2 regions of the Bradyrhizobium sp. USDA 327 genome follow, and region 1 is predicted to be linked to the other one. Evidence: riboswitches for the same ligand, from Rfam matches in the RefSeq annotation. Region 1 holds a riboswitch; the other holds the start of a gene.
The links. A riboswitch is a leader RNA that binds a small molecule or an ion and turns the genes downstream of it on or off. The one in region 1 is predicted to bind glycine.
Positions count from the first base shown of each region.

Region 2: linked by a shared signal. The riboswitch ahead of ABIA42_RS19105 (D-amino acid dehydrogenase) and the one ahead of gcvT (glycine cleavage system aminomethyltransferase GcvT) in region 1 are both predicted to bind glycine.

Region 1 covers NZ_JBGCCW010000001.1:4,221,625-4,230,187, forward strand. The annotation lists gene ABIA42_RS19820 (cyclic nucleotide-gated ion channel) at 1-503, opposite strand, end outside; gene alaS (alanine--tRNA ligase) at 510-3,188, opposite strand; glycine riboswitch at 3,412-3,500, shown strand; gene gcvT (glycine cleavage system aminomethyltransferase GcvT) at 3,647-4,795, shown strand; gene gcvH (glycine cleavage system protein GcvH) at 4,806-5,174, shown strand; gene gcvP (aminomethyl-transferring glycine dehydrogenase) at 5,448-8,315, shown strand.
Region 2 covers NZ_JBGCCW010000001.1:4,079,353-4,087,915, reverse strand. The annotation lists gene ABIA42_RS19115 (ABC transporter permease) at 1-382, opposite strand, end outside; gene ABIA42_RS19110 (ABC transporter permease) at 402-1,343, opposite strand; gene ABIA42_RS19105 (D-amino acid dehydrogenase) at 1,522-2,823, opposite strand; glycine riboswitch at 2,893-3,011, opposite strand; glycine riboswitch at 3,015-3,119, opposite strand; gene ABIA42_RS19100 (M20/M25/M40 family metallo-hydrolase) at 3,301-4,431, opposite strand; gene ABIA42_RS19095 (ABC transporter substrate-binding protein) at 4,701-6,308, shown strand; gene ABIA42_RS19090 (ABC transporter substrate-binding protein) at 6,405-8,012, shown strand; gene ABIA42_RS19085 (multidrug effflux MFS transporter) at 8,361-8,563, opposite strand, start outside.

The DNA.
Region 1 (8,563 bases):
CCAATCAGCGCCCGCCGCTCGGCATGCACGGCGGCGAGCAGCGAGCGCATCGCCGGCGAATAGCGGATCAGCTTGAAGAACGGCAGCACGCCGAGCGCGGCCAGCGTCGCATGCCCGCCGGTGGCGAGCACGATTGCCGCGGGCAGGAACGCCATCAGATCGATGATGCCGAGCGCGGAAAAGGCGTAGCTGAGCCGGTCGGCCAGCGCGGAGCCCTTGCGCTGGGTGTGCCCCGCCACCGTCCACAGCCGCGCCGCGTATTCCAGCGCGAACACGATCACGGACAGGACGGTGATGCCCGCGAACAGCGTGCCGAACTGCGCATCGAGCTCCGGCAGCGAGGCGAGGATCATCGCGGCCACATTGAGCACGATGACCCCGATGATCAGCTGGATGAAGCGCGACCCGACCGAATAGGCCAGCGGATCGTGCTCCAGCAAATCGTAGAGGCGATCCCGAAATTCGGGATCGCGAAGCCCACGTCCTCGCGGAACGGGGGCCATGGCGACTTAAGCGCCCGCCATCGCTTTTTCGATCGCGGTGAGCGCGGCCGCCGCCTTGGCGCCATCGGGACCGCCGGCCTGGGCCATGTCGGGCCGGCCGCCGCCGCCCTTGCCGCCGAGCGTTTCGGAGGCGATGCGCACGAGGTTCACGGCGTTGAAGCGCGCGGTGAGGTCCTGCGTGACGCCGACCACCACACCGGCCTTGCCGTCCTCGGTGACGCCGACGATGGCGACGACGCCCGAGCCGATCTGCTTCTTGCCGTCGTCGGCGAGGCTCTTGAGATCCTTCATCTCGATGCCCTCCACGGCACGTGCCATCAGCTTGACGTCACCGACCTCGCGCACGCCGGCCGCGGCGCCGTTGCTGGCTGCGGCGCCGCCGCCCATCGCGAGCTTCTTGCGGGCGTCGGACAGCTCGCGCTCGAGCTTCTTGCGCTCCTCCATCAGCGCGGCGATGCGGGCCGGCACTTCTTCGATCGAGGTACGCAGCTCGTTCGCCGCGGTCTTCGCCAGCGCCATGGTGTCGTTGGCGTGCCTGCGCGCGTAATTGCCGGTCAGCGCCTCGATGCGGCGCACGCCCGAGGCGACCGCGCTCTCGCCCGTCAGCGTGATCAGGCCGATATCGCCGGTGCGCTTGACGTGGGTGCCGCCGCAGAGCTCGACCGACCAGCCGAGCGCGTTGGCGCCGCGCTCGCGCGCGGTCCTGCCCATCGAGACGACGCGGACCTCGTCGCCGTATTTCTCGCCGAACAGCGCGCGTGCACCGGCCTCACGGGCCTCATCGACGCCCATGATCCGCGTGGTGACCTCGTCGTTCTCCAGCACAACGTCGTTGGCGATGTCCTCGACGCGGGCGAGCTCCTCCGCCGTGATCGGCTTCGGATGCACGAAGTCGAAGCGCAGGCGGTCGGGCGCGACCATCGAGCCGCGCTGGGCAATGTGATCGCCGAGCACCTGGCGCAGCGCCTCGTGGATGAGATGCGTGGCCGAGTGATGGGCGCGGATCGAGGAGCGCCTGCTATGATCGACCTCGAGCTGCAGCGCGGTGCCGAGCCTGATTTCGCCGCTCTCGACCGTGCCGACATGGACGAAGAGATCGCCGAGCTTCTTCTGCGTGTCGGTGACGCGGAACTTGATGCCGCCCTCACCCGTCAGCACGCCGGTGTCGCCGACCTGGCCGCCGGACTCGGCGTAGAACGGCGTCTGGTTGAGCACGATCGCGCCCGTCTCGCCGGCCTTGAGGCTGGCGACTTCGTGGCCGTCCTTCACCAGCGCGGACACCACGCCTTCGGCGCTCTCGGTCTCGTAGCCCAGGAATTCGGTCGCACCCAGCTTCTCGCGCAGCGGGAACCAGATCGCCTCGGAAGCCGCCTCGCCCGAGCCCTTCCAGGACTCGCGCGCCTTCACTTTCTGCCGCTCCATCGCATCCGTGAACGCCGCCTGGTCGACGCCGATGCCGCGCGACTTCAGCGCGTCCTGCGTCAGGTCCAGCGGGAAGCCGTAGGTGTCGTAGAGCGTGAAGGCGACGTCGCCGTCGAACATGTCGCCCTTCTTCAGGCCCGCGCTCTTCTCGTCGAGAATGGCGAGGCCGCGCGACAGCGTCTTGCGGAAGCGGGTCTCTTCCAGCCGCAGCGTTTCCTCGATCAGCTTTTCGGCGCGCATCAGCTCGGGGTAGGCCTGGCCCATCTCGCGGACCAGCGCCCAGACCAGCCGATGCATCAGCGGCTCCTTGGCGCCCAGCAGCTGCGCATGGCGCATGGCGCGGCGCATGATCCGGCGCAGCACGTAGCCGCGGCCCTCGTTCGAGGGCAGCACGCCGTCGGAGACGAGGAAAGCCGAGGAGCGCAGATGGTCGGCGATGACGCGGAACGAGGCCACGGTCTGCTCGCTCGGCCCGGTGCCGAGCGCGGACGCCGTCGCATCGATCAGGTTGCGGAACAGGTCGGTCTCGAACACGCTCTCGACGCCCTGGAGGATGCAGGCCATGCGCTCCAGGCCCATGCCGGTGTCGATCGAGGGACGCGGCAGCGGCTGGCGCTCCTCCTTCGTCACCTGCTCGAACTGCATGAACACGAGATTCCAGAATTCGAGGAAGCGATCGCCGTCCTCCTCCGGCGAGCCCGGAGGCCCGCCCCAGATGTGCTCGCCGCGGTCGATGAAGATCTCCGAGCACGGGCCGCACGGGCCGGTGTCGCCCATCGCCCAGAAATTGTCCGAGGTCGGGATGCGGATGATGCGGTCGTCGGAGAAGCCGGCGATCTTCTTCCACAGGCCCGCCGCCTCGTCGTCGGTGTGATAGACCGTGACCAGCAGCTTGTCCTTCTTCAGCCCGAACTCGGCGGTGATCAGCTTCCAGGCGAGCTCGATCGCGCGTTCCTTGAAATAGTCGCCGAACGAGAAGTTGCCGAGCATCTCGAAGAAGGTGAGATGGCGCGCGGTGTAGCCGACATTGTCGAGGTCGTTGTGCTTGCCGCCGGCGCGTACGCATTTCTGCGAGGTGGTGGCGCGCTGATAGGGCCGCTTCTCCACGCCGGTGAAGACGTTCTTGAACTGCACCATGCCGGCATTGGTGAACATCAACGTGGGGTCGTTGCGCGGCACCAATGGCGAGGACGGCACGATCTCGTGGCCGTTCTCGGCAAAGAAGTTCAGAAAGGTCGACCTGATCTCGTTGACGCCGCTCATGTTCATCCAATCGGGTGTGCTTGGACCCGCTTCCTGCCATCCAAACCGGAGGTTAGGGCTGATATCTGCGGGCCAAAGCGCTTTTAGACAAGGCCTGCTTCAGTGTCCAGAAACTGTGCAAGGAGATCAGAGGGTTGCCGCAGGCGCGCAATCCCGGTTGAAAAGGCGAAACCGCCGCGTTGACAGGCTTGGCCGCCCTGTGGTCTGTAACCATCTATATCGTACGGCCACGTCGGGAGAGACCGGCTTTACTGCCGGCGCCGAAGGAGCAACCGCCCCGGAAACTCTCAGGCAAAAGGACCGCGTGGCTTTGACAGCATCTGGAAAGAGGCGCCGACGGGCCTAAGAACCCGGGTGGCACCCGCCGACGGGATAATACTCTCAGGCACAGCGACAGATGGGGCTTCGACTGGTTGGCCCGGGGAATCGTCCCCGGGGAACCGCCGAGGACCCCTGTGATGCCAGTACCCGCCGACCAGAAATCTCTCCGACATACGCCCCTCCACGCCCTGCATGTGTCCCTTGGCGGCAAGATGGTGCCGTTCGCTGGCTATGATATGCCCGTGCAGTACCCCGCGGGGGTGCTGAAGGAGCACCTCCATACGCGAGCCGCGGCCGGCCTGTTCGACGTCTCCCATATGGGGCAGCTTGCGCTTCGCCCGAAGTCGGGCAAGGTCGAGGACGCCGCCCGCGCGCTGGAACGGCTGGTGCCGCAGGACATCGTGGCGATTGCACCGGGCCGGCAGCGCTACGCCCAGTTCACCAACGCGGAAGGCGGGATTCTCGACGATCTCATGGTCGCCAATTTCGGCGACCACCTGTTCCTGGTCGTCAACGCCGCCTGCAAGGAAGCGGACGAGGCGCATCTGCGCGCGCATCTCGCGGACGATTGCGTCATCGATTCTCTGGCCGACCGCGCGCTGATCGCGCTGCAGGGCCCGAAGGCGGAAGCGGCGCTGGCGAAATTGTGTGCAGAGGCGCCGTCCATGACATTCATGGATGCCGGCCCGCATGAGGTCGCCGGCATCAAGTGCTTCGTCTCGCGCTCCGGCTATACCGGCGAGGACGGGTTCGAGATCTCGGTCCCCGTGGCCGACGCGGAGCGTCTGACCAAGACACTGCTCGAAAACCCGGACGTGCTGCCGATCGGCCTGGGCGCCCGCGACAGCCTGCGGCTCGAAGCCGGGCTTTGCCTGTACGGCCACGACATCGACACCGCGACCACGCCGGTCGAGGCCGCGCTGGAATGGTCGGTGCAGAAGAGCCGCCGCAACGGCGGGATGCGCGCCGGCGGCTTTCCCGGCGCCGAGAGGATCCTTGCGCATTTCGATAACGGCGCATCCCGCCGCCGTGTCGGCCTGCGCGCCGAAGGCCGCGCGCCGGTTCGCGAGGGTGCGCTGCTGTTTGCGGATCAGGCCGGTGGCGAGCCGATCGGAAAGGTCACCTCGGGCGGTTTCGGCCCGAGCCTGAATGCGCCGGTCGCGATGGGCTACGTGCCCACGAACCTGAGCGCGCTCGGCACGAAACTCTTCGCCGAGGTGCGCGGCCAGCGCCTGCCGCTCGCAGTCGCCGCCATGCCCTTCGTGAAAAACACCTACAAACGCTGAGGACAAGACAATGACCACGACGCTGTACACCTCCGACCATGAATGGCTCGCGATCGACGGCGATACCGCCACGGTCGGCATCACCGACTACGCCCAGCAGCAGCTCGGCGACGTCGTGTTCGTCGAATTGCCCAAGGTCGGCCGGAGCTTGAAGAAGGCCGAAGCCGCCGCCGTCGTGGAATCGGTGAAGGCCGCCTCCGACGTCTACGCGCCTGTTACAGGCGAAGTGCTCGAGGCCAACGAGGCGCTTGCCGCCGAGCCGGCGCTGGTGAACTCGGATGCGCAGGGTGCGGCCTGGTTCTTCAAGATCAAGATTGCCGACAAGAGCGAACTCGGCGGCCTCATGGATGAAGCCGCCTACAAGGCCCATACGGCGTGAGATGAAGCGCGATCTTTCCACATCGCCATGGCCCGCGAAGGCGCAGGAGTATCGCAGATGAGGGCGTACGCGCGATGTCTCCACATCGTCATGGCCGGGCTTGTCCCGGCCATCCACGGCCTCCTCGCGGCACGAAGAACGTGGATGCCCGGGACAAGCCCGGGCATGACGAGTTTGTGGCACGGTGGTGCCGAAGGAACGTGATCCGCTTATGCGATTGCCCCTGAACTGAGGGGCGTGACGACGACAGATGACCTGAAGCGAGGACCCATGATGACCGCGCACCGCAAATCCAACGGCGAAACCGCCGCCTCTTTCGTCCGCCGCCACATCGGCCCCTCGGCGCGCGACGTCACCGCAATGTTGGAGACCGTGGGCGCCAAAAGCGTGGACGCGCTGATGGCGGAGACGCTGCCGGCTTCGATCCGGCAGACCGCCCCGCTCGATCTCGGCAAGCCGCTCAGCGAGACCGAGGCGATCGCGCATATGGGCGAGCTCGCGCGTCAGAACCAGGTCTTCACCTCGCTGATCGGTCAAGGCTATTCCGGCACGATCCTGCCCGCGGTGATCCAGCGCAACATTCTGGAGAATCCGGCCTGGTACACGGCCTATACGCCCTACCAGCCCGAGATCAGCCAGGGCCGGCTGGAGGCGCTGTTCAACTTCCAGACCATGATCTGCGACCTCACCGGGCTCGACGTCGCCAACGCCTCGCTGCTCGACGAAGCCACCGCGGCGGCCGAAGCGATGGCGCTCGCGGAGCGGCACTCGCAGGTGAAGGCGAAGGCTTTCTTCGTCGACAAGGACGTCCATCCGCAGACGCTGGCCGTGATGCGGACCCGCGCCGAGCCGCTGGGCTGGACCCTGATCGTCGGCGATCCCCTCACCGATCTCGCTGAGACTGACGTGCTTGGTGCGCTGCTGCAATATCCGGGAACGTCGGGCGCATTGCGCGACCTCAGGCCTGCGATTGCGGCGCTGAAGGCCAAGGGCGCGCTTGCGATCGTTGCCGCTGACCTGCTGGCGCTGACGCTGCTGGCCTCACCCGGCGAGTTGGGCGCCGACATCGCGATCGGCTCGGCGCAGCGCTTCGGCGTGCCGATGGGCTATGGCGGGCCGCACGCGGCCTATATGGCGGTGCGCGATGCGCTGAAGCGCTCGCTGCCCGGCCGCATCGTCGGCCTCTCCGTCGATTCCCGCGGCATGCCTGCCTACCGCCTCGCGCTGCAGACCCGCGAGCAGCACATCCGCCGCGAGAAGGCAACCTCCAACATCTGCACCGCGCAGGTGCTGCTCGCCGTGATCGCCTCGATGTATGCGGTCTATCACGGCCCCGAGGGGCTCTCGCAGATCGCGCGCAACGTCCACCGCCGCACCGCCGTGCTCGCGAGCGGCCTGCGCAAGCTCGGCTTTGCGCCGCAGTCCGAAAACTTCTTCGACACGCTCAGCGTCGATGCCGGCGCCAGGCGCGCCGAGATCGTCGCGCGCGCCGCGGCCGAAAGGATCAATCTCGGCATCGGTGATGCGGCTCTGCGCATCGCGCTCGACGAGACCACGACGCCTGCGACGGTGGAAGCGGTCTGGCGCGCCTTCGGCGGCACCTTCGCCTATGCCGAGATCGACGCCGGGACGCGCGAGGCGCTGCCGGAGACGCTGAAGCGCACCACCCCGTTCCTCACCCATCCGGTCTTCCACGCGCATCGCTCGGAGACCGAGATGCTGCGCTACATGCGCAAGCTCAGCGATCGCGACCTCGCGCTCGACCGCGCCATGATCCCGCTCGGCTCCTGCACCATGAAGCTGAACGCGACCACGGAGATGATGCCGCTGACCTGGCCGGAGTTCGCGACGCTGCACCCGTTCGTGCCGCGCGAGCAGGCCGCCGGCTATCACGCGCTGTTCGCGCGGCTGGAGAAGTGGCTGTGCGACATCACCGGCTATGACGCGATCTCGCTGCAGCCGAACTCGGGCGCGCAGGGCGAATATGCCGGGCTGCTCGCGATCCGCGGCTATCATCTCGCGCGCGGCGAAGCGCATCGCAAGATCTGCCTGATCCCCTCCTCCGCCCACGGCACCAACCCGGCCTCGGCCGCGATGGCCGGCATGGACGTGGTGGTGGTCGCCTGCGAGAAGAACGGCGACGTCGACGTCAACGACCTCCGCGCCAAGGCCGAGAAGCATTCGAACGACCTCGCCGCAGTCATGATCACCTATCCCTCGACCCACGGCGTGTTCGAGGAGCATATCCGCGAGATCTGCGACATCGTGCACGGCCATGGCGGCCAGGTGTATCTGGACGGCGCCAACCTCAACGCGCAGGTCGGCCTCAGCAGGCCCGGAGATTACGGTGCCGACGTCAGCCATCTCAACCTGCACAAGACCTTCTGCATCCCGCATGGCGGCGGCGGCCCCGGCATGGGCCCGATCGGCGTCAAGGCGCATCTCGCCCCGTTCCTGCCCGGTCACCCGGCAACACAAGGCGACGCTCCGGTCGGGCCGGTCTCGGCCGCGCCGTTCGGCTCAGCGTCGATCCTGACTATCTCCTACATCTACATCCTGATGATGGGCGGCGACGGCCTGAAGCGTGCCACCGAGATCGCGATCCTCAACGCCAACTACATCGCAGCGCGGCTCGATCCACACTTCCCGGTGCTCTACAAGAACGCCAGGGGACGCGTCGCACACGAGTGCATCGTCGACCCGCGTCCGCTGAAGACGACAAGCGGCGTCACCGTCGACGACATCGCGAAGCGCCTGATCGACTATGGCTTCCACGCTCCAACCATGAGCTTCCCGGTGCCGGGCACGCTGATGATCGAGCCGACCGAGTCGGAATCCAGGGCTGAGCTGGACCGATTCTGCGACGCCATGATCGCGATCCGAAAGGAGATCGCCGAGGTGGAGGCCGGCCGCTTCAAGATCGAGGCATCCCCGCTGCGTCACGCCCCGCACACCGTGCACGACATCGCCGACGACGATTGGAAGCGCGCCTACAGCCGCAGCGAAGGCTGCTTCCCCGCGGGCAGCTCGCGCACCGACAAGTACTGGAGCCCGGTGGGCCGTGTCGACAACGTCTATGGCGACCGCAACCTGGTGTGCTCGTGCCCGCCGGTGAGCGACTACGCGGAAGCGGCGGAATAAGGAATCGGTGGGTGGTGGGCAGGCGGCTGTGCGAAGCACGGTCCGCCGGCGCAACCCACCGCTTCAGCTTCCGCAGAGACGAACAGTGGTGGATTGCACCGGGCAATGGCTTCGCGCATCGCACGGCCAATCCGCTCTACGGCTTCGACCTAAAACGGAATGGCCTTAGGTTGAATCGATGACCGCGGCGGCCGTTCACCTCTCCCGCTTGCGGGAGAGGTCGGCGCATTGCGCCGGGTGAGGGCTTT
Region 2 (8,563 bases), 140 kb from region 1:
CGCGCATCAGGACGGAATCGACCAGCTTGAAGAAGCCGGAGACGAGGCCGATCGCGAGTCCGATGGCGATCGACAGGATCGCCGAGCCGATGCCGATCAGAAGCGAGATGCGGCCGCCATAGATCACGCGCGACAACAGGTCGCGGCCGTAGGCGTCGGTGCCAAGCAGGAATTGTGTGGAGGAGGGCTTGAGCCGCTGCGACGGCGCGAGCTGGATCGGATCATGCGGCGCGATCAGCGGCGCGAGGATCGAGACCACCACGACCAGCGTGAGCAGGACCGTCGCAGTCGCAATGATGGGCGTCGAGGTGAGGAATCCGAATCGCGGCCGCAGCGGCGACGTGATTGGAATGGACGACTGGGGAAGGGTATCGACCGACATTTGTATCCTTATCCTTGCCTCAGTACCGGATCCGGGGATCGAGCAGGGTGTAGGCGACGTCGATGAGAAGATTGACGACGACATAGATCAGCGACGTCAGCAGGATCATCGCCTGGATCACCGGATAGTCGCGCGCCAGCACCGCATCAACGGTGAGGCGGCCGATGCCGGGGATGTTGAACACGCTCTCGGTGACGACGACGCCGGAGATCAAGAGCGCGAAGCCGGTGCCGATCACGGTGATCACGGGGACCGCGGCGTTGCGCAGTGCATGGCGCATCATCACCGCGACCTCGTTGATGCCTTTGGCGCGCGCGGTACGGACATAGTCCTCGCCGAGCACGTCGAGCATCGCCGCGCGCGTCATGCGCGCGATCAGGGCGATGTAGATGAAGGAGAGTGCGCAGGTCGGCAGGATGATACGCTCGAAGAACGGCCCGAAGCCGTTCGAGATGCTGCGGAAGCCCTGCACCGGCACCCAGCGCAGGTCGATGGCGAAGATCTGGATCAGGAGATAGCCGACCACGAACACCGGCACCGAGAAGCCGAGCACGGACAGGCCCATCACGAAGCGGTCGATCCAGGTGCCGTGCTTCCAGGCCGCGACCACCCCCAAGGGAACCGCGACGATGACTGCGAGGATGATGGTCGACAGCGCGATCGAGATCGACGGCTCGACGCGCTGGCCGATCATCTTCATCACCGGCAGGTTGGAGATCAGCGAGGTTCCGAGGTCGCCGTGCAGCAGCTTGTTCACCCAGGTGATGAACTGCACGATCAGGGGCTCGTTCAGGCCGAGCGAGGTGCGGATGCGCTCGAGCCGTTCCGGCGTCGCGTTGTCGCCGGCGAGAATCGCGGCGGGATCGCCCGGCGTCAGCCGCAGAAGCAGGAACACGAACAGCGCGACGACGCCCATCACGGGCACCGCGGCCAGAACGCGTCGAATAAGATAACCCAGCATGCACTTATCTCCGGCTACGGAACGTGTGGAACATCAAGGCTCCCGTGAACTCTGTCGTGTCTATCATGCCTAACACTTGGGCTGGAAAGGCCGCCCGGAGACGCCGTCCTCTTAGGGCAAATTGTGTGCCAAGGGCTGCGCCGTAGCAAGAGGCCGGCATGTCCCCAATATCGACCACTCAGGATGCATGTCGCAGTTCATGCTCAACCCCAAGTGAAGGTGTCGTCGGTGGAGCGTTGAGGCCGCGCCAGCCGTCGATGGTCTGGGCGATCATCTGCGCCGTCGCCGCCGACAGAGTCCAGCCGAGATGGCCGTGGCCGGTGTTGAAGAACACGCCTGGTATCCGCCCTGCGCGCACGACCGGCATCATGTTCGGCATCATCGGGCGCAGCCCGGCCCACGGCACGACGCGCGACGTTTCGACGGCGGGGAAGTTGTTGCGTACCCATTCGATCAGCGGTTGCACGCGGTCGGCGCGGATGTCGCGGTTGAAGTCGTTGAATTCGGCGGTGCCGGCGACGCGAAAACGATCGGCGCCGAGCCGGCTGGTGACGATCTTGGCGGCCTCGTCGAGCAGGCTCACCGTCGGGGTGGCGTTGCGGCTTTCGGCGCTGTCGAGCTGCACGGTGATCGAGTATCCCTTGACCGGATAGACGTTGACGCGGTCGTCGAGCAGGGCGGCGAAGTGACGGCTGGCAACGCCCGCGCAGACCACGACGCCGTCCGCGTTCAGTGCGCCGCGCGCGGCCGCGACGGCATCGCTCGCGGCCAGATCGGCCCAGCCGATGACGAAGCCGCTGCCGGCACGTGCGATCGAATCGATATTGGCCTCGTGGATGAAGGTCGCGCCACGCCGCTTGCAGGCTTCCGCCAGCCCGCGGGTGAACTTGTGGATATCGCCGGTCGCATCCGACGGCGTGTAGAAGCCGCCATAATAGTCCTTGCGCAGTGTCGGCTCGATCGCGCGGATTTCCTCCGACGTCACCGGGCGGCGGTCGAGGCCGCCTTCCTGCAGCAGCGTGTTGACGCGCAGACCGGATTCGAATCCGGCCTTGTCACGATAGATGTGGAGGATGCCGCGGCGTTCGAGATCGAAGTTGATCCCTTCGCGTGCCGCGATGTCGAACAGATACCTGCGCGCTTCGATCGCGAGCCGCGTGGTCTCGATGGTGTTGGCGCGGTAGTTGCCGATGTTGGCGACGAACTCGCTCATCCACGAATATTTGTGCCAGTTCGGCCGCGGGTTCATCAGCAGCGGCGCGTCGCGCCGGAACATCCAGCGCAAGCCCTTCAGGATCGTCGCGGTGCTGTTCCACACTTCGGCGTTCGATGCGGAGAGCTGCCCGCCGTTGGCGAAGGACGTCTCCATCGCGGCGTAGCGGTGCTTGTCGAGCACGGTCACCTTGTAGCCGCGTTCGAGCAGGGCATAGGCGGTCGTGACGCCGGTGATGCCGGCGCCGATGATGGCAATATGGGTCATGGCTAGGTTCGGGGCTCCCGTGAGTTAGAGTCGGCTGACCGCCGGCCGAAAGGCCGTTGGCGGCGCCCCATCTGTCACGGTTACCTGAGAGCTTGATCCGGCGCGCCACCTCTATCGAGGTCTTGCGACGGACTATCCCCTTCGGTGGACGTCACGACTGCCTGAAATCGCGTCGCCTCTCTCCAGATCGTCCTGACGAAACGGTCCTTTTGCCTGAGAGTTTCCGGGGCGGTTGCTCCGTCGGCGCCGCAACGAAAGCTGAAAGCCTTCGCCGCGATCTCTCCCGCATCATCGCGTGGACGGCCGAGCAGTACGATACGCCTCATTTTTAGACAAGGCTAAATTTCGACCGCGACTGCCGACGTATTGTGCAGTGCAAAGCCCGCCTCGTCGTCCCGGGGCGATGCGAAGCATCGAACCCGGGACCTCGAGATTCCGGGTTCGATGCTGTCGCATCGCCCCGGAATGACGAATTCACTATTCCAACGTCGCCAGCAATCCCGCCATCAGCCGGCCGCGCTCGACCAGGCTATCCACTTCGATGAACTCCTCCAGCGTGTGGCCATTGCCGCCGCGCACACCGAGGCCATCGAGCGTGGGGATTCCCATCGCGCCGGTGAAGTTGCCGTCGGAGCCGCCGCCGGAGCTAGCGTGCGGTAATTCCGCGCCGAGCGATTTGGCGATGCCGTGCGCCTTCTCATAGAGCGCCATGGTACCGGCATCCGGCTCCCAAACCGGACGCGTCACGCCGCGCGTGACCTTGAACGTGACGTCGTTGCTGGTGCCCGACAGCGCCAGCATCCGCTCGACACCGCGGTCGAGATCGGCCTGACGCTTGGCCATGGAGAGCGCTTCACCCGTTGCGGTCGTCGCAACGCAATTGACCCATTGTCCGCCGTGGACGACGCCGACCGAGAAGGTGCAGTCCTCCGTCGTCATCGCGTCGATCGCGAGGATCTGCCGCGCCATCTCGCGGATCGCCGAGCGTCCGGCCGACAACGTGGCGCCGGCGTGGCTCGGCCGTCCCGTCGCTTCGAGATTGAAGCGCGCGATGGCGTAGCGTCCGGTCGTGACGCCGTTGTCGGCGCGGCCGGGCTCCGGCACCAGCACGTATTTATTGCGCGCAGCTTCCGCCTCGATGATGTCCCGCGTCGAAGGCGTGCCGACTTCCTCATCCGGCGTGAACAGCACGGTGATCGGCAGCGGTGTGGTGAACGACGCGCGCGCCAGTTGCCGGATCGCTTCCAGCGAGAGGTAATTGCCGCCCTTCATATCGTAGATGCCGGGGCCGTAGCACTTGTTGCCCTCGCGCCGCCATTTCAGCTTCTCGATGGTGCCGACCGGATGAACGGTATCCATGTGTCCGGCGATCAGGATGCCCGGCTCGCCCTGCTTGGGATGAGGAAAGCGCGCGCGGATGACGCCACCAAAGCCCTGGCGGCCGGCGATGCGCTCGATCGTCGCACCCATGATCGCCATATCCCGCGCCGCGATATCGAGCATGCGGTCCACGGCGGCTGCATCCCAAGTCGGACTCTCGCATTCGACCCAGCCGCGCAGGCCCTCGAGCATCGCCTCGGAATCAAAGGGAAGATTGGCAGGATTCATCTTAATGTCTCTCAAGCTTCGAAAGATGGAACGCGCATTGCATCGGCGCGGGGCAGGACAAGCGGAAGGTGTTGTAGAGCCAAACCGATCTTTGTGGAGCCCGTGCGCGCGCCGTGAGGGCCTGCGACGAAACCGGATTGACGCGCTCGGCACTGTCTGCAAGTCTCAAAAAGATAAAGGCATTGCATGAGGTTAGTTCGCCCAACGAATGAACCGCATGCTCAACCAATGACCTGCCTTTGAACAGTTTCACGTCAGGAGAACTTTCTATGTTCCACTTCATGCGCCGGGGGCGTCGCGCGTTCGCCTCCAAACTTGCGCTGTCGGTCGTCGCGCTTTCAACCGCGCTGGCCTCGCCAGTGCTTGCGGCCGGCAAGACCATCACGGCGGTGATGCATTCGGATCTGCGCATCATCGACCCGATCTTCACCACGGCCTACATCACGCGTGACCATGGCTACATGGTTTACGACACGCTGGTGGCCCCGGATTCGAGCTTCAAGATCCAGCCGCAGATGGCGGACTGGAAGATCTCCGACGACAAGCTCACCTATACCTTCACGCTGCGCGACGGCCTGAAGTGGCATGACGGTGCGCCGGTGACGGCGGAGGACTGCGTCGCTTCGCTGAAGCGCTGGGCCGCGGTCGACGGCATGGGCCAGAAGCTCATGGACTTCACGGCGAGCATCGAGGCGACCGACGCCAAGACCATCACGCTGAAGCTGAAGGAGCCCTACGGCCTGGTGCTCGATTCCATCGGCAAGCCGTCCTCGCGCGTTGCCTTCATGATGCCGAAGCGCCTCGCCGAGACGCCGCCGGACAAGCAGATCCCCGAGCAGATCGGCTCGGGTCCCTTCAAGTTCGTGGCCTCGGAATTCCAGCCCGGCGTGAAGGCGGTCTACGTCAAGAACACCGACTACGTGCCGCGCAAGGAGCCGGCGAGCTGGACCTCCGGCGGCAAGGTGGTGAAGGTGGACCGCGTCGAGTGGATCACCATGCCGGACTCGCAGACCGCGGTGAACGCGCTGCAGTCGGGCGACATCGACTTCATGGAGAACCTGCCCTACGACATGCTGCCGGTGCTCGAAGCGAACAAGGAGCTCACGCTCGAGGTCTCCAACAAGTTCGGCTTCCAGACGCTCGGCCGGATGAACTTCCTGCATCCGCCGTTCGACAACGTGAAGGTGCGGCGAGCCGCCCTTCTGGCGATGAACCAGAAGGACGTTCTCGATGCACTCGTCGGCAACCCGAAATATCAGAAGATCTGCGGCGCGTTCTTCGTGTGCGGTACGCCGCTCGAGACTGACGTCGGCGCCGAAACCTTGATCAAGGGCAATGGCATGGCGGAAGCCAAGAAGGCGCTCGCCGAGTCCGGCTATGACGGCACGCCGATCGTGATCATGGCGCCCGGGGACGTCACGACATTGAAGGCGCAGCCGATCGTTGCGGCCCAGCTGCTGCGCGAAGCCGGCTTCAAGGTCGACCTGCAAGCGACTGACTGGCAGACGGTGGTGAGCCGCCGCGCCAGCCAGAAGCCGCCGAAGGAGGGCGGCTGGAACATGTTCTTCACCAACTGGGTCGCGGCCGACGTTGCGAACCCGATCGCCAATCTCTCGATCAGCGGCCTGGGCAAGAAGGGCTGGTTCGGCTGGGCGGAAGACGCCAAGATCGAGCAGCTCAAGGACGCGTTCGTCCGCGCATCCTCGCTCGACGAGCAGAAGAAGATCGCCGCCGAGATCCAGAAGGAGGCGTACGATCAGGTGATTTACATCCCGCTGGGGCAGTATCTGCTGCCGAGCGGCTGGCGCAAATCGCTGACCGGCCTGCTCGACGGTCCGGCGACGCCGCTGTTCTGGAACGTCAGCAAGTCGGAGTAGGCGAGGCGTTCTCGACGCAACCTTCGTCCGGATCGCCACGCGGCGCCGCTGATGTCAGCGGCGCCGCCCGCCAGGAAAGATTCCAGGAGAGCCTCGATGTTCCAACTCACGAGGGGGCGTTACGCGTTCGCCTCCAAACTTGCGCTGTCGGTCGTGTCGCTTTCGACAGCGCTGGCCTCGCCAGTTCTTGCCGCGGGCAAGACCATTACCGCCGTGATGCACTCGGATCTGCGCGTCCTCGATCCGATCTACACCAGCGCCTACATCTCGCGTGATCATGGCTACATGATCTTCGACACGCTGATCGCGACGGATTCGAACTTCAAGATCCAGCCGCAGATGGCGGACTGGAAAATTTCCGACGACAAGCTGACCTATACCTTCACGCTGCGCGACGGCCTGAAGTGGCATGACGGTGCGCCGGTGACGGCGGAAGACTGCGTCGCTTCGCTGAAGCGCTGGGCCGCGGTCGACGGCATGGGCCAGAAGCTCATGGACTTCACCGCGAGTATCGAGGCGACCGACGCCAAGACCATCACGCTGAAGCTGAAGGAGCCCTACGGCCTGGTGCTCGATTCCATCGGCAAGCCGTCCTCGCGCGTTGCTTTCATGATGCCGAAGCGTCTCGCCGAGACGCCGTCCGACAAGCCGATCCCCGAGCAGATCGGCTCCGGACCCTTCAAGTTCGTGGCGTCGGAATTCCAGCCCGGCGTGAAATCGATCTACGTCAAGAACACCGACTACGTGCCGCGCAAGGAGCCGGCGAGCTGGACTGCCGGCGGCAAGGTGGTGAAGGTGGACCGCGTCGAGTGGATCACCATGCCGGACGCCCAGACCGCGTTGAACGCGCTGCAGTCGGGCGACATCGATTTCATGGAAAATCCCGCCACTGAAATGTTGCCCACCATCGATGCCGACAAGGGGCTCAAGACCGAGATCCTGAACAAGTTCGGATTCCAGACGGGTGCGCGGATGAACTTCCTCCATCCGCCATTCGACAACGTCAAGGTTCGCCGTGCAGCACTCCTGGCGGTCAAGCAGAAGGACGTGCTCGATGCGCTGATCGGCGATCCCAAGTACTACAAGACCTGCGCCGCGATCTTCATCTGCGACACGCCTTTCGCGACCGACATTGGCGGTGAGACCCTCGCAAAGGGCGGTGACATTGCTGCGGCCAAGAAGGCGCTCGCCGAGTCCGGCTACGACGGGACACCCGTCGTGCTCATGGCGCCGGGCGACGTGTTGACGCTGAAGGCTCAGCCGATCGTGGTGGCCCAGCAACTGCGGGAAGCCGGCTTCAAGGTCGACCTGCAGGCCACCGACTGGCAGACGGTGGTGAGCCGGCGCGCCAGCCAGAAGTCCCCGAAGGAGGGCGGCTGGAACATGTTCATCACGAACTGGGTCAGCGCCGACGTGGTCAACCCGATCTCCAACGTCGCCGTCGGCGGGCAGGGCAAGAAGGGGGGCTGGTTCGGCTGGGCGGAGGACGCCAAGGTCGAGCAGCTCAAGGATGCCTTCGTTCGCGCGACCTCGGCGGAGGATCAGAAGAAGATCGCGGTCGAGATCCAGAAGGAAGTCTACGATCAGGTGCTCTACGTGCCGCTCGGCCAGTACCAGGGTCCGAGCGCATGGCGGAAGTCGATCAGCGGCGTGATCGACGGTCCGGCGACGCCGGTGTTCTGGAATATGGACAAGTCGGAGTAGGACAAGACCGAGTACGCAAAGGGTGCGTCTCGCACCCTTTCGTGCCAACGAACGCAGCGCCGCTGTCATCAGCGGCGCCGTTTTCGTCTGTCAGCTTCGCGTCAGCGATGCGGATGATTTCGGCCAGTCGGCGATGACCGAGTAGGCGTCGTGCTCAGCAGTGGCTGTCGCGCACCCCTTCGAGCCCCTCGCTCGCAAGCGGCGTGGTAAAGGTGGCCTGCTCAGCGCGCGGTTCGGAACGTTCCGTATTCTGCCGTTCTACCTCGGCGTGGTCTTCGCGGTGTTCCGGTTCCATTGCAGCGCCCTTTCGAATTGCTGCAGGACAACATCGAGGCCGCCGCGTTGTTCCTAGATGGGGCGATGATGCGGCTTGAACAGCCGCCCCTTCTCCACCACCAGCACGATCGCGAGCGCGGCGAGGGTCGACAGGAAGAAGCCGATCGAGAAGGGCAGCAGCGTGCCGTCGAAGCTCTGCCCGATCGCCGTGCCGACCACGATCCCGATCAGCGTCGTGATCGAGCCGTAAAGCGAAGAGGCGGTGCCGGCGATAT